2 linked regions of the Herpetosiphon gulosus genome follow. Each later gene encodes a partner of the first gene's protein in a complex. Links are inferred from orthologs where the notes say so. Each region holds a gene or a part of one and is shown in the gene's direction. Other genes may lie near its edges.

What was found. The genes of interacting proteins can lie anywhere in the genome.
Region 2: the proteins of accB (region 1) and accD are in contact, whole or in part, in a solved structure (PDB 8UXZ), measured with the Escherichia coli proteins. The link is inferred for Herpetosiphon gulosus from one-to-one orthologs.

The regions. Positions count from the first base shown.
Region 1 is NZ_BAABRU010000018.1:51,117-56,244, reverse strand. The notes cover bases 2,425-5,128. They hold accB (acetyl-CoA carboxylase biotin carboxyl carrier protein), read left to right. Parts: upstream 2,425-3,394; coding sequence 3,395-3,862; downstream 3,863-5,128. Other genes in these bases: xseA (exodeoxyribonuclease VII large subunit), read left to right, coding at 4,077-5,128; efp (elongation factor P), read left to right, coding at 2,739-3,296; ABEB26_RS20910 (M24 family metallopeptidase), read left to right, coding at 2,425-2,705. Outside these bases: ABEB26_RS20920 (SDR family NAD(P)-dependent oxidoreductase), read left to right, coding at 1-582; ABEB26_RS20915 (class I SAM-dependent methyltransferase), read left to right, coding at 772-1,479; more of ABEB26_RS20910, read left to right, coding at 1,620-2,424. UniProt on the Escherichia coli protein: This protein is a component of the acetyl coenzyme A carboxylase complex; first, biotin carboxylase catalyzes the carboxylation of the carrier protein and then the transcarboxylase transfers the carboxyl group to form malonyl-CoA.
Region 2 is NZ_BAABRU010000001.1:325,897-333,723, reverse strand. Bases 2,292-5,270 are described here. They hold accD (acetyl-CoA carboxylase, carboxyltransferase subunit beta), read left to right. Parts: upstream 2,292-3,322; coding sequence 3,323-4,219; downstream 4,220-5,270. Other genes in these bases: ABEB26_RS01455 (hydroxymethylglutaryl-CoA reductase, degradative), read right to left, coding at 5,157-5,270; ABEB26_RS01460 (acetyl-CoA carboxylase carboxyltransferase subunit alpha), read left to right, coding at 4,241-5,077; ABEB26_RS01470 (hypothetical protein), read left to right, coding at 2,897-3,262; ABEB26_RS01475 (GNAT family N-acetyltransferase), read right to left, coding at 2,292-2,479. Outside these bases: ABEB26_RS01485 (ATP-binding protein), read left to right, coding at 1-772; ABEB26_RS01480 (lysophospholipid acyltransferase family protein), read right to left, coding at 769-1,695; more of ABEB26_RS01475, read right to left, coding at 1,703-2,291; more of ABEB26_RS01455, read right to left, coding at 5,271-6,482; ABEB26_RS01450 (hypothetical protein), read right to left, coding at 6,857-7,827.

The DNA.
Region 1 (5,128 bases):
ATCAACAATGCTGGCGTGGCTGGGCCTTATGGTGCGACTGTGGCAATTCATCCTCGCGATTATCGGCGCGTGATCGACACGAATATTTTTGGCACATACCACGGCTCAATTACTGCGCTCAAACATTTTCAACAACAAGGTCATGGCAAATTGATCAATCTGTTTGGGCGGGGCGATACTGGGCCTGTGCCGTTTCAAACCGCCTATGGTGCTAGCAAAAGCTGGGTACGCAATTTTACCTTGGCCCTCGCCAAAGAACATCGCAACCAAGCCATCGAAGTTTTGGGCTTTAACCCAGGCTTGATGACCACCGATATGCTGACTGACGTGCAAGTGATGGCGGGCTACGAGGCCAAACTTGAAGCGCTCAGCACGATCTTGCGCATGTGGGGCAATCCGCCCAGTGTGCCTGCCCAGAAAGCGGTTTGGCTGGCATCGAAGGCCACCGATGGCCGCAATGGCTTGACAATCAGCCTGCTTTCGCCACCACGTTTGCTGCTGGGAGCACTCAAAGAAGTAATTCGGCGTGTACGCGGCAAGCCCGCCCCAGCATTACCAATCAAAATGACCACCATCGATTAAGGATTGATTGAGCAGCGAAATCACGCAGCGAGGGATCGGGGTTCGGTTGTTGGGGGGCAGGGATTGGAAACACCAAAAACTCAACCAGCCAAAAGCGCACTAAATTTATCCTATATTGATCAGTACAAAATTCCTCAAGCCTGCTAAAATAGCGCGATTGAAGTTCGTTTGTGTTTGAGGATATTTCCCATGACCAAATCAACCGTTGAAACGATTCGTGCCCGCTTCGATGCTGATGTTGAGCGTTTTTCCAATTTGGAAACTGGTCAATCAGCGACCGTCGATGCCCCGTTAGCAATGACTTTAGTTGCCCAAGCTGCCGCTGCCACCACTCCTAATGCTCGTCATATGTTGGATATTGGCTGCGGCGCTGGCAACTATAGCCTACGAATCTTGCAAGAATTACCTAACCTTGATGTGACCCTGATCGATTTGAGTTTGCCAATGCTTGAGCGAGCGCAACAACGGGTCGGGGCGGCCACAACAGGCACGGTTACTGCACTGCAAGGCGATGTACGCCAGCTTGAATTGGGCAATGAGCAGGTTGATATTATTGTGGCAGCGGCGGTATTTCACCACCTACGCGACGATGCTGAATGGCAGGCGGTCTTTGCCCAATGTTATGCAGCCTTGCGGCCAGGCGGCTCGCTGTGGATTTTCGATCTAGTGGAACATTCCAGTGAGGCCGTCCATAACTTGATGTGGCAACGCTATGGCCAATATCTCAGTGATTTCCGCGATGAGGCTTACCGCGACCAAGTATTTGAGTATATCGAAATCGAAGATTCGCCGCGCCCATTGCTCTGGCAAATTGACATTTTGCGCAACGTTGGCTTCCAAAAGATCGATATTTTGCATAAAAATAGCTGCTTTGCTGCGTTTGGCGGGGTAAAATAGCCCGAGGATCAAACAAGCATAGGCTGAACACCAGCTTTACAATAAAAACGTTTGACAAGCATCTTTGATGGCATATATACTACACAAAGCCCGTTGGCAACCCCAAGCGGGCTTGTAGTGTGCTGAAAGGCTGGTGCGCGGTGTCTCAAGAACGGCTCGCAGCGTTGCGGATGCTTTTTGAAGCAGCCCAAATCGATGGATTGTTGGTCGCTAATAGCCAAAATCGACGCTATTTGAGCGGGTTTACTGGCTCGGCAGGCTTGTTGATTATTGATGCTCAACGGGCATTATTAATCAGCGATGGCCGTTATACCGTGCAAGCAGCCCAAGAGGCCAGCCAATTTGAAACGATCACCCGCACGCTTGATGAAAGCTTGTATAGCTGTGTTGGCCGCCATATTGCACCGATCACGCGCTTGGGCTTTGAGCCAGCAACCCTCAGCGTTGCCGATTACAATGCCTTACGCCAAGCCTTGCCTGCTGATGTAACCTTGGTTGCCATTGGGGCATTGACCGAGCAACTCCGCGCGATCAAAAGCAGTGAAGAAGTTGCGGCCTTGCGCCAAGCAATTAACATTACCGACCAAGCCTTAGCCGCAGTCAAGCCGATGTTGCGCCCAAGCATGCTCGAACGCGAAGTTGCCTGGGAATTGCACAAGGCGATTGTTGAGCATGGCGGCGATGGTTTAGCCTTTGAGATTATTGTGGGTGCTGGCTTGAATAGCGCTTTGCCCCATTATCACGCTGGCAACGCCCCGCTGGGCCAAGGCCAGCCGATTGTGGTCGATTTTGGGGCGCTCTATGCTGGCTATCATGGCGATATGACGCGCACATTGGTTTTAGGCCAGCCCGATGCCAAATTTGATGAAATTTATGGCATTGTGCGCCACGCCCTTGCCGATGCAACCAACGGTATCAGCGCCAACACCACTGGCAAAGAAGCCGATGCCTTGGCTCGCAATGTGATCGAAGCCTCAGGCTATGGCGAATATTTCAGCCATGGCACAGGCCACGGGGTTGGCCTACAAATTCATGAAGAGCCACGGCTCAGTCGTGTGCATAACGATCTGCTGCCAGTTGGCTCAATTTTTAGCATTGAGCCAGGCATTTATCTGCCCGATTGGGGCGGCGTGCGGCTCGAAAACTTGGTTTTGCTCAACGCCAATGGCGTTGAAACTCTTACACAATCGCCACTTGACCCGATTATTGTGATCGAGCAAGCCTAAAATTTATTACAACCCAAAGGGAGTTCTTGTATCATGGTCTCAACAGGTGAAGTACGCAAAGGTCTAACCCTCATTATTGATGGTGAATTGTTCCGCGTGATGGAAGCCAACCACGTCAAGCAAGGTCGTGGCACGGCATTCTTGCGCCTGACCTTACGCAATGTCCGCACCAGTGCTACAACGGTTAAAACGTTTATGGCTGGCGAACGCTTCGAAGTTGCCCGCTTGTCAACCCGTAACGTGCAATATCTCTATCGCGAAGATAATTACATCTATGTGATGAACACCGAAACCTACGATCAATTCCCGGTTAGCGTGGATTTGCTCGAAGATGCGTTGTTGTACATTCGCGAAAACGAAACCTTCGACGTTTTGACCTACGAAGATGAAGTGCTGGATATTTCGTTGCCACCTTCAGTTGAGATGGTCGTGGTTGAAACCGAGCCAAACTACAAAGGCGATACCGCTTCAGGTGGCGGCAAGCCTGCAACCACCGATACAGGCTTGGTGGTTCAAGTGCCTTCATTCGTCGCGGTTGGCGAACGGATTCGGGTTGATACCACCAACGGTAAGTACATTACTCGGATCTAAGTGGGGTTTGGCCCATTAGTTTAAAGCTGATCATCACGGCGCTGGGCAAGAATCCCTGCGCCGTCGCCATTTTCCAGTGTAGTTGAGGATGCTAGCCCATGAGTGAGCAAACACCCGAACAGAATTTACTCACCGAGGATGTGCGTGAGTTGCTGCGGTTAATCACCCAAACTGATATTACTGAGCTAAGCCTTGAGCGTGGCGATGCCAAAATTCATGTCAAGCGCACGCCCTATGCGGTGGCGGCCCCCGTGGTTGTAACCAGTGGTGTAGCGGCTGCGCCAGTTGCTGTCAACCTTGCCGAAACACCTGCCGCTCCCATTGGTCAACCAATTACATCGCCAATGGTAGGAACCTTCTATGCTTCGCCATCACCCAAAGACCCAGCCTACGTCAAAGTTGGCGATGAGGTTCATCCAGGCGATGTGATTGGCATCGTCGAAGCCATGAAGATGATGAACGAAATCGAGAGCGAAATTCATGGGCGGGTAGCCGCGATTCACGTTGAAAATAGTCAGCCTGTTGAATATGGTCAAGTGCTAATTTCAATCGTGCCGCTTGATTAAGTTTGGCTCCCTCATCAACCGACCTACAAGGGTTGGTTTTAAGGATCATCTCCATGCCCTCACCCCCAACCCCTCTCCCACTGCGGCGGGCGAGGGGAGTTCCAATCTTCATGGGGGTGAGGGAACATACTCAATCCGCTAAATAATTGTCGATTGTTTTTTTGGTTAAATCCTCGTACAATTGTGCTACTATCCTCAATAAGCAGGTCAAGCCATGGAACAACTTTCAGTCAGTGAATTATGTGGCTATATTAATGCAGTGCTCACTAGCGACCCAGTGGTGAGTGATATTTGGGTTTATGGTGAGGTTTCTAACTGCAAACGCCATTCATCAGGCCATTGGTATTTGACCCTCAAAGAAGCCGATGCCCGCATTGATGCGGTGATTTGGCGTTCTACAGCCTTGCGTTTGAGCTACTTGCCCCAAGATGGCATGGCGATTTTAGGTCATGGCAAAGTTGAACTCTATAATGGGCGCTTGCAACTATACATCGATTTTATTACACCTGCTGGCGAAGGCCTGTTGCAAGCCCAATATGAACGACTCAAAGCCCAATTAGAAGCTGAGGGCTTAACCGAACGCAAACGGCCATTACCACTATTTCCTCAACGCATCGGTATTGTCACCTCACCCACTGGGGCGGCCTTGCAGGATATGTTGAATGTGCTGCGCCGCCGTTTTCCTTTGGCCGAAGTGATTGTCGCTCCTGCTCTTGTGCAGGGCGAAGATGCCGCGCCTTCGATTGTTGAGGCCTTGTATGAGCTATTCGATTTTGAGCCAGATGTGATTATCGTGGCCCGTGGTGGTGGCTCGATTGAAGATCTTTGGGCATTTAACGAAGAGATTGTAGCGCGGGCGATTTTTGCCTCGCCAGTACCAGTCGTCACCGGAGTTGGCCACGAAACCGATACAACAATTGTTGATTTTGTTGCCGATTTGCGTGCGCCAACGCCTTCAGCTGCCGCCGAATTGGTCACTCCCGATTTGGCAACGTTGCGTGATGAATTGATCAGCCACGTTGGGCTGTTGCATGGCTTGTTTCAAGGGCGTTTGCAATTGCTGCGCAGCGAATTAGGCCAACAGCAACAACAGCTTTTACGGCACAACCCTCAAATGCGGCTGCATCAAGCGCGTGAGCAGGTTACCGCCCAACAACAACAGTTGCAGCGAGCGATCCAGCGCATGCTCGAAATGGCTCGCTTAAAAGTTCAAGTTGCCGAGCGCAGTTTGGTGGCACTCAATCCCGAACGAACATTAGCGCGAGG
Region 2 (7,827 bases), on another replicon or contig:
CACTGAGCGCGATTATCCCCAATGTGAATTGACTTTGGTGCGTTACACTGGCAACGAGATGAGCGATGAATTTGAGCGGGTCGATATTCGCACAACGTTGCCCGACCAAGTGCGGCGGGCCGAGCTTTGGCTGGGCGAACATATGCGGCGTGGCTCACGCATGGTTGGCCTCGAACGCGAAGATTGGACCGAATATCCACCAGCCGCTGTGCGCGAAGCCTTGGTTAATGCTGTGGCCCACCGCGATTACACCGTGCGTGGCGAGGGCATTCGCATTGCCATGTTTGTTGATCGGCTGGAAGTCTATAGCCCAGGCCGCTTGCCAGGCCACGTCACGATCGATAATATCGCTGCTGAGCGGTTTAGCCGCAACGAAACGTTGGTGCAAGTGCTGGCCGATTTGGGCTTGATCGAACGGCTCGGCTATGGCATCGACCGCATGCAGCGCCAAATGGCCGATGCGGGCTTGCCGCCACCCGAATTCCGCGAAACTGCCGCAGGATTTTTGGTAACCCTGCGCAACAAAGGCATGAATGTCGCCAGTAATTCCACCATTGACACTGCCAAATGGGAAGCCTTGGGCTTGAACGAACGCCAAATCGGAGCCTTGGTGTTTTTAACTGAAAATCGCCGAATTACCAACCGCGATCTCCAAGACCTCAGCCCCGATGTTTCGCCCGAAACGATTCGGCGCGATCTCTCAGATTTGGTTGATCGGGGCTTGATTTTGAAGATCGGCCAAAAACGTGCGACCTACTATATTTTGCGCTAGGCATGCAGCACTTGGCCGACGCTTTGCTCTTGCAAACGCAAGTCGTGACCTTCCCAACGCTCTTGGCAATTGAACCAATACAGCCATTGACTAGGATTATCGCTAATCACTGAGGCCATCCACTCATTGAGTTCGTCGGTGGCCTCGCGGCGTTGTTGACGGCTAAAACTTCGCCCCAAATGGATGGCCTCTTCGCAAATGAGGCGATGGCGTTTCCCTTCACGCACACTGTAACACGGCACAATCGGCACATTATCTTCTAATGCAAAAGTTGCCGCACCTTGGGGTGTCCGCGATTGCAAGCCAAAAAAGCTGGCCTCAGGAAAATTCGGTCGCCAAAAATCGCCCAGCAAAAAGACTACTCCATTAGCTTTGAGATGCTGGCGCAAACCCCGAATTAACTCACGTGGCGAGGTTGCATCATAATCAAAACCAGCACAGCCCAATCGATTGAAATGCTCGTAGAGTGGCCGCAATTCAGGGCTGCCCGCCGTACCAACCGTCAAACAATTGTAGTGTTGGGCCAAACGCCAATAGCTATAGAAGAAATTGCCTTGATGTGGCGTATAGAGAATCACGCCGCGCCCTTGGGCTAAAGCAGCTTCAATATGCTCAGTGCCTTCAAGCACCACCTGCTCAGTCGCCAAGCGATCAATCCCGATCATCACTTCATACAGCAATAACAGCAGATGTTGCAGATAGCGCATACAAATTCCCGTGCGCCACAGCCACGCGCCATCGATCAGCACATACACCAAGTTGCGCTGCAAATGGCGACGCAAACGCGGCACGCCCCAATACAAACCCAAGGCTAATGGCCATGTCAAGGCAATAATCAGTTGTTGTGGCAACCAACCACCAAAACGCCGTACTCGTGCCAAACGTTGGGGGTGGGCAGTCAAATGCGCCAGCAATTGATACATAACCACCTCAGGCTGTCGCTTGATACGAACTGGCAAAATGACGTTGATAGCGCTTAGTCATTTGGCTGGTTTCAAATACCACAAAAAAATCGGTGGTATGGAATAAGGGATCATAAGCTGGCTCGCCCGCTAGTTCTGCACCCATCCAGCGATAGCCTTTAATTAATGGTGGCAAGCGCCGCACCATTTCGCGCTCGCTACAGGTCATCGGCAAACAGCGCAAATCGGCCAGGCGATGGCTGGCTAAAGGCTGCACATGATAGCGATCAGTAATCACGTTATGCTGGCGCAGCATGCTATATAAGGCACTCACATCAGGCAATTCATCGTGGTTCATGCTGGCACAGCCAATCAAATGGCTATGCGGGCGCTCAGCGAGGTAGTTGGCAATTCCGCCCCAAAGCATTTGAATGGCGCGAGTGCCGCGATAATCGGCGGCGATACAACTGCGCCCAAGCTCCAAGGCATTGGCTAAATGGCTAAATTTTGAAAGATCAAATTCGGTTTGCGAATAAAAACCTTGATGCGCCAAGGCCCGCTCACCAGGCAACAAACGATAGGTGCCAACCACCTGATCACAATTTTGGTCGATGACTAAGAGATGGTCGCACCATTGATCAAACACATCATATTCAAGCCCATGGTCGTTCCAAAGTCGCGAGTTATTGGCTTCTTCAACAAAAACGCGATAGCGCAAGCGCAGGGCTTGCTCAATTTCGGCGCTCGTCGTGGCACACTTAACCGTTAAACGTGGGGTCGTGCTGCTGATCGTTGCAAGCGTCATAGCGTTGGCTCCTCTGGTGATGATGGGTCACAGGGCTAGCCTAGGCTGCTTGGTTTAATCAATTGCGATTGAATTGTTAACAGTTATGTTAAATTAAGTAAAGTTTTGGCCCAAGTAAGATCGCCCAACCATGCGCCGTCTGTAATAGTGCATTGATCTAGCAATCATGTATATGCCCTCACCCCCTAACATTTCCAGGGTAGGTTGTGAACAATGATTGGGTGGGATGCACCATCTATTTGCATGCCCTCACCCCCTAGCCCCCTCTCCCGCCCAGCGAGGCGAGGGGGAAATATACAATCATGACGGGTGGAACGCCCCTCGCCCGCCGCAGTGGGCGAGGGGTCGGGGTGAGGGACGCTTAACGTCATAAATCATGCTCCGTCTGTTAGCTAAACTTTCAAGAAAGGAAAAGCGATGCGCTATCGACAGCAACGCACAGTTATTGTACGGTTGGGCTTGTTTATTGGGCTATTCCTAAGTCTACTTATTGGGCCAGCACTCTTGATGAAATATTATTATTTCGAGCGGATTTGCCAAGTCTATGCCCAAGCCCAGCATTTTGAGGGCAGTCGCTATAGCGCTGGTGGCCGTCATAGTCCTGAAACATGTTTTTTTGAATCGCAAAACCCCGTGCTGGTCAAGCAGATTGTTGGCTGGAATCATCAGGTTATTCGAGTACTATGGGGCCTTTATTTACCATTAGGCCCATTAGGGCTAACTGTTGGGATCTTTTTAGCGCCATGGGAAAAGCTGAAATGGTTCAAAAATAGCCGTCTATGACGCACTGCGTGCTATGCTATAATCCCAATACGGCTCAAAAATGACCGTGGAGGTTCCGACTTGAAAGATTTTTTTCGGCGTGCGCCGTTACCCTTCACGTCTTCGCGGCGTGAGCAACAAATACCAGATAATGTTTGGGCCAAATGCGCCAATTGTGGCGAATTGACCTATCAAAAACAATTCAATGATGCCTTAAAAGTCTGTCCAAAATGTAGCTATCACTCACGGATTAGCTCACGCGAATGGATCGAAGTCTTGGCTGATCCTGATTCATTCGTCGAATATGATGCCGATCTGCAAGGGATCGACATTTTGGGCTTTGTTAGCCCCAAAGATAACTACGAAGCCAAATTAGCTGCCACCAGCGAACGCACTGGCACCAACGATGTTGTGATGAGCGGTAGCGCCAGCATCGAAGGCTTGCCATTTGAAATCGCAGCCTGTAACTTTGAATTTATGGGCGGTTCGATGGGCAGCGTCTTTGGCGAAAAAGTGACGCGTGCTGTCGAACGAGCTGCCGATCGTGGCGTGCCTGTGCTAACGATCAACGCTTCAGGCGGCGCTCGCATGCACGAAGGCATTTTTGCCCTGATGCAAATGGCCAAAGTTTCGGTTGCACTCACCCGTTTGGCTCGGGTGCGCCAGCCGCATATTTCGCTCTTGGTTGACCCTTGCTATGGCGGGGTTTCAGCCTCGTATGCCTCGGTTGCCGATATTATTTTGGCCGAGCCTGGCGCGAATATTGGCTTTGCAGGGCGACGGGTGATCGAGCAAACGATTCGCCAAAAATTGCCACCAAACTTCCAAACCGCAGAATTTTTCCTTGAACATGGCATGATCGATGCAGTTGTGCCACGCTCGGACATGCGGGCAACCATCGGGCGTTTGTTACGCCTGTATCAACGCCCCACATCATCGGCTGATCATCGCGAACATGTCGTAGCGGGCCACCAATAAGCCCCACGCAGAGGTCAAAACGTGACAACGTTAACTGAGTTATTGCCTTGGGATAAGGTGCAAATCGCCCGTAATCCCCAACGCCCACGCACCCTTGATTATATTCGGGTGCTGTGTGAAGATTTTTTTGAACTCCGTGGTGATCGTCATCATGGCGATGATCAGGCGCTGGTCTGTGGTATAAGCAAAATCGATGGCCGCAGTGTGGCGATCATCGGCCATCAAAAGGGCAGCGACACCAAAGAGAATGTTCGCCGTAATTTCGGCTCACCGCACCCCGAAGGCTATCGCAAGGCTCTGCGGGTGATGGAGCATGCCAAAAAATTCAACATGCCGATTTTGACGTTAATTGATACTGCTGGCGCTCACCCAAGCATGGCCGCCGAAGAACGTGGTCAAGCCGAAGCCATCGCCCGTAATTTATTGGTCATGGCCGATTTGCCAGTGCCAATTATTGCGACCGTGATCGGCGAAGGCGGCTCTGGGGGTGCTTTGGCGATCGGGGTTGCTGACCGTTTGTTGATGCTTGAACATGCTGTTTATTCGGTGGCCTCGCCCGAAGCCAGCGCCGCAATTCTCTGGCGCGATTCGAGCAAAGCCTCGGAAGCGGCCAAAGCCATGAAAATCACGGCCCAAGATCTCCACAGTTTTGGCATTGCCGATACCATTATTCCCGAGCCAGAGGGTGGGGCGCATATGGATGTACCAGTGATTTTGCAAGCAGTTGCTAGCGCACTGCGTGAGCAAATTACGGCCCTGAGCGAGCTAACAATCGATCAATTGCTTGAACAACGTTATGCCAAGTATCGGGCAATTGGACGCTTTCGCCAAGCCCAAACTACGCTGGTTGAAGGTTAAAAACACTTGTAAGGTTAAACAATTTGGCCAGCACCTTGTCTACGAGGTGCTGGCCTTTTGGCTTAAGGAGCAGGTTTATTTAGCAGGGAACCCCAACCTCAATCCGTTGCAATGCAAACATATCGTGCATTTCGCGCACAATTTCGGCAGCACGAGCTGGCTTGATGCAACGTTCAGCAATCAAACGCTCAGCAACTTCTTCGACCAAGGCGGGTGCTGCACCCGCACTCATGGCAATTTGGCGTGCATGCAAGCTCATATGGCCACGTTGAATGCCTTCGGTTGCCAAAGCTCGCATCGCCGCTAAGTTTGAGGCCAAACCAGCACAGACACAGACTTCAGCCAATTCGCGGGCTGAACTAACATTCAACAACTTCAAAGCCGCCGCCGCCGTTGGATGCACCTTAACTGCGCCACCCACAATTCCAACTGCTAATGGCATGGTCAATGTGCCAACCAAATTGCCTTCAGCATCCTGTTCCCAAGTGGTCAACGAGGTATAGCGGCCATCACGAGCAGCGTAGGCATGCGCCCCCGATTCAATTGCCCGCCAATCTTGACCTGTTGCCAGCAACACCGGATCGATCCCGTTCAAAATACCTTTATTGTGGGTGGCCGCGCGATAGGGATCAACGGCAGCAAAGGCATAGGCCCATAAAATCCCCTCGATCACATCCTCACCCCGCAAATCTGATCGATCTAAAGCGCGGGCTGGAATAACACAACGGGCCGTCGCCAAACGCCGATCGCTCAAGTTCGAGAGAATCCGCAAGTAGGCACGACCACCAGTTAATGCTTCAAGTCGTGGGGCCACTGCCTCAGCCATAGCGTTGATCGCGTTGGCACCCATCGCATCCAAACAATCAACGATTAAGTGCACCACCAACATCGGCCCCATCGGGCTAGCAGGGAACGAATGCACTTCAACATCTTTGGCACCGCCGCCCAAGGCCACCAACGAGGTGCTTTGGCGATTGGCAATTGCCAACAAATCAGCTTTATTGCGCAGAATAATCTCGCTAGCAGCGGCGTGATCGGCAATATGAACGAGTTGAATTTGACCAATCATCAACGATTCGGTGCTACTGGTGGTAAAACCGCCACCTTCGCGAGCCAATTTCGCGGCAAACGAAGCCCCAGCCACGATTGATGGTTCTTCAACAACCATCGGAATCAAAGTATCTTTGCCATTAATTTGAAAGTTGGTGGCAATCCCTAAGGGTAAGCTATAGGTTCCAACTACATTTTCAATCATTTTATCGGCGCGTTCGATGGTTAAACTGCCAGCGCCATGTAACGCTCGCAAATCATCGTTATTCAAGCCATCGAAAGCCCCCACGGCTTGCAAACGATCGAGCGGCGAAAGTTGGTAGAATCCTTGTAAACGGCTATTTTTTGCTTTCATAAGAACGAAGCTCCTCTGTCGCCAAAAATGGATCGGCATGTTGTAGACGGCTGAAGTGTAGCATGTGACGCATGCCAAACCTAGCGAAAAAGCTGCCAAAACCTCTCATTCCGCTGTCGATTTAGCTACCGCTGCCAGTTTCTACGCAGATCTCAAGCCGTAGGATGGTTAACCGATTAACAAGCCATTAATAGTACTCAAGTAGGAGCGATGTGGAGAGCAATGCTTGAGCAAACCAACAATTGCCATACACCAATGGCCGATAGCCTAACAGGAATATGCCTCTAGCGCTAGACTACCTTGGTACTACCCCTAAACCACAAAAAGCCCCACAGCATTTAGGAAGCTGTGGGGCCATGATAGAAACAGTTGAGTTAGGGCATTACAGTAAAATACACATCAGCAATGTGCTTGCTGCTCTTGCCTTCCAGCGAGATCAGCCACAAGCCCGTTTCTGAACCAGCCGTTGGCCATTCAGCGTTCTCAATCGAGCCACTGGCTCCAATTCTATCGCCGTCATCGAATTTATAAACTTCGCCCGCAGGATCAACGACCCACAAAATAACTTCTTCGTTTGGCTGGAAGCCATAGAAATCGAAGAAAACAACCGTGCCAACTTGGGGGCATTTGGTGGGCCGAATATTCGCCGACACTGGATCGGGAGTTTGGGCACATTGTTCGGCTGGTGGCAGTGGTTCGCTGACATCATCCAGAATTTCTTTGCCGAGCAAGCCCAAAAGCACCTTAAATTCATCAGGATTGTTTGGATGCCATTCGAGGCGGGCACGTTCAAACCATTGGGTAACCACGGTATCGCCATTGGCATTGGTTTCAGTTTGGGCACTGGTTAAGGGCAAACCAAATAATTGCAATGAACGGGCATAGGTATCTAAGCCCTCAATTTTCAAACCATGCGATTGCCAATAGCTCTTGAAACCCAAATTGCCTGCTTGATTACAAACATTATGGCCAGTTTGTTCAAACCATAAACACCCTTCAACTGGGCCAGCTTCGCGTGGCTCGATCTCGCGACCAAGTTGGCTTAGGCGTTCTTTGCCCAATAAGCCCAATAACACTTCGTAGGGCGTGCCAGCATTTTCGGGGTGCAATTCAAAACGATTGCGTTCGAGCCATTGGGTCCAATAAAAACCATCGCTATCAACGTTATATTGGTCAGCAGCTTCAGTAATCGGATAGCCGAACACTGGCAAGCCCCCGTTATTGCGCCAATAGCTCAAGAAATCGTCGTCCAAACATTCGACAATTCCAGGCACATCAAAACATTGGGTTTCTAAGATGATTGGCTCAGCGGCGGCGGTTGGGCGTGGCTGAACAACCAAGGCGG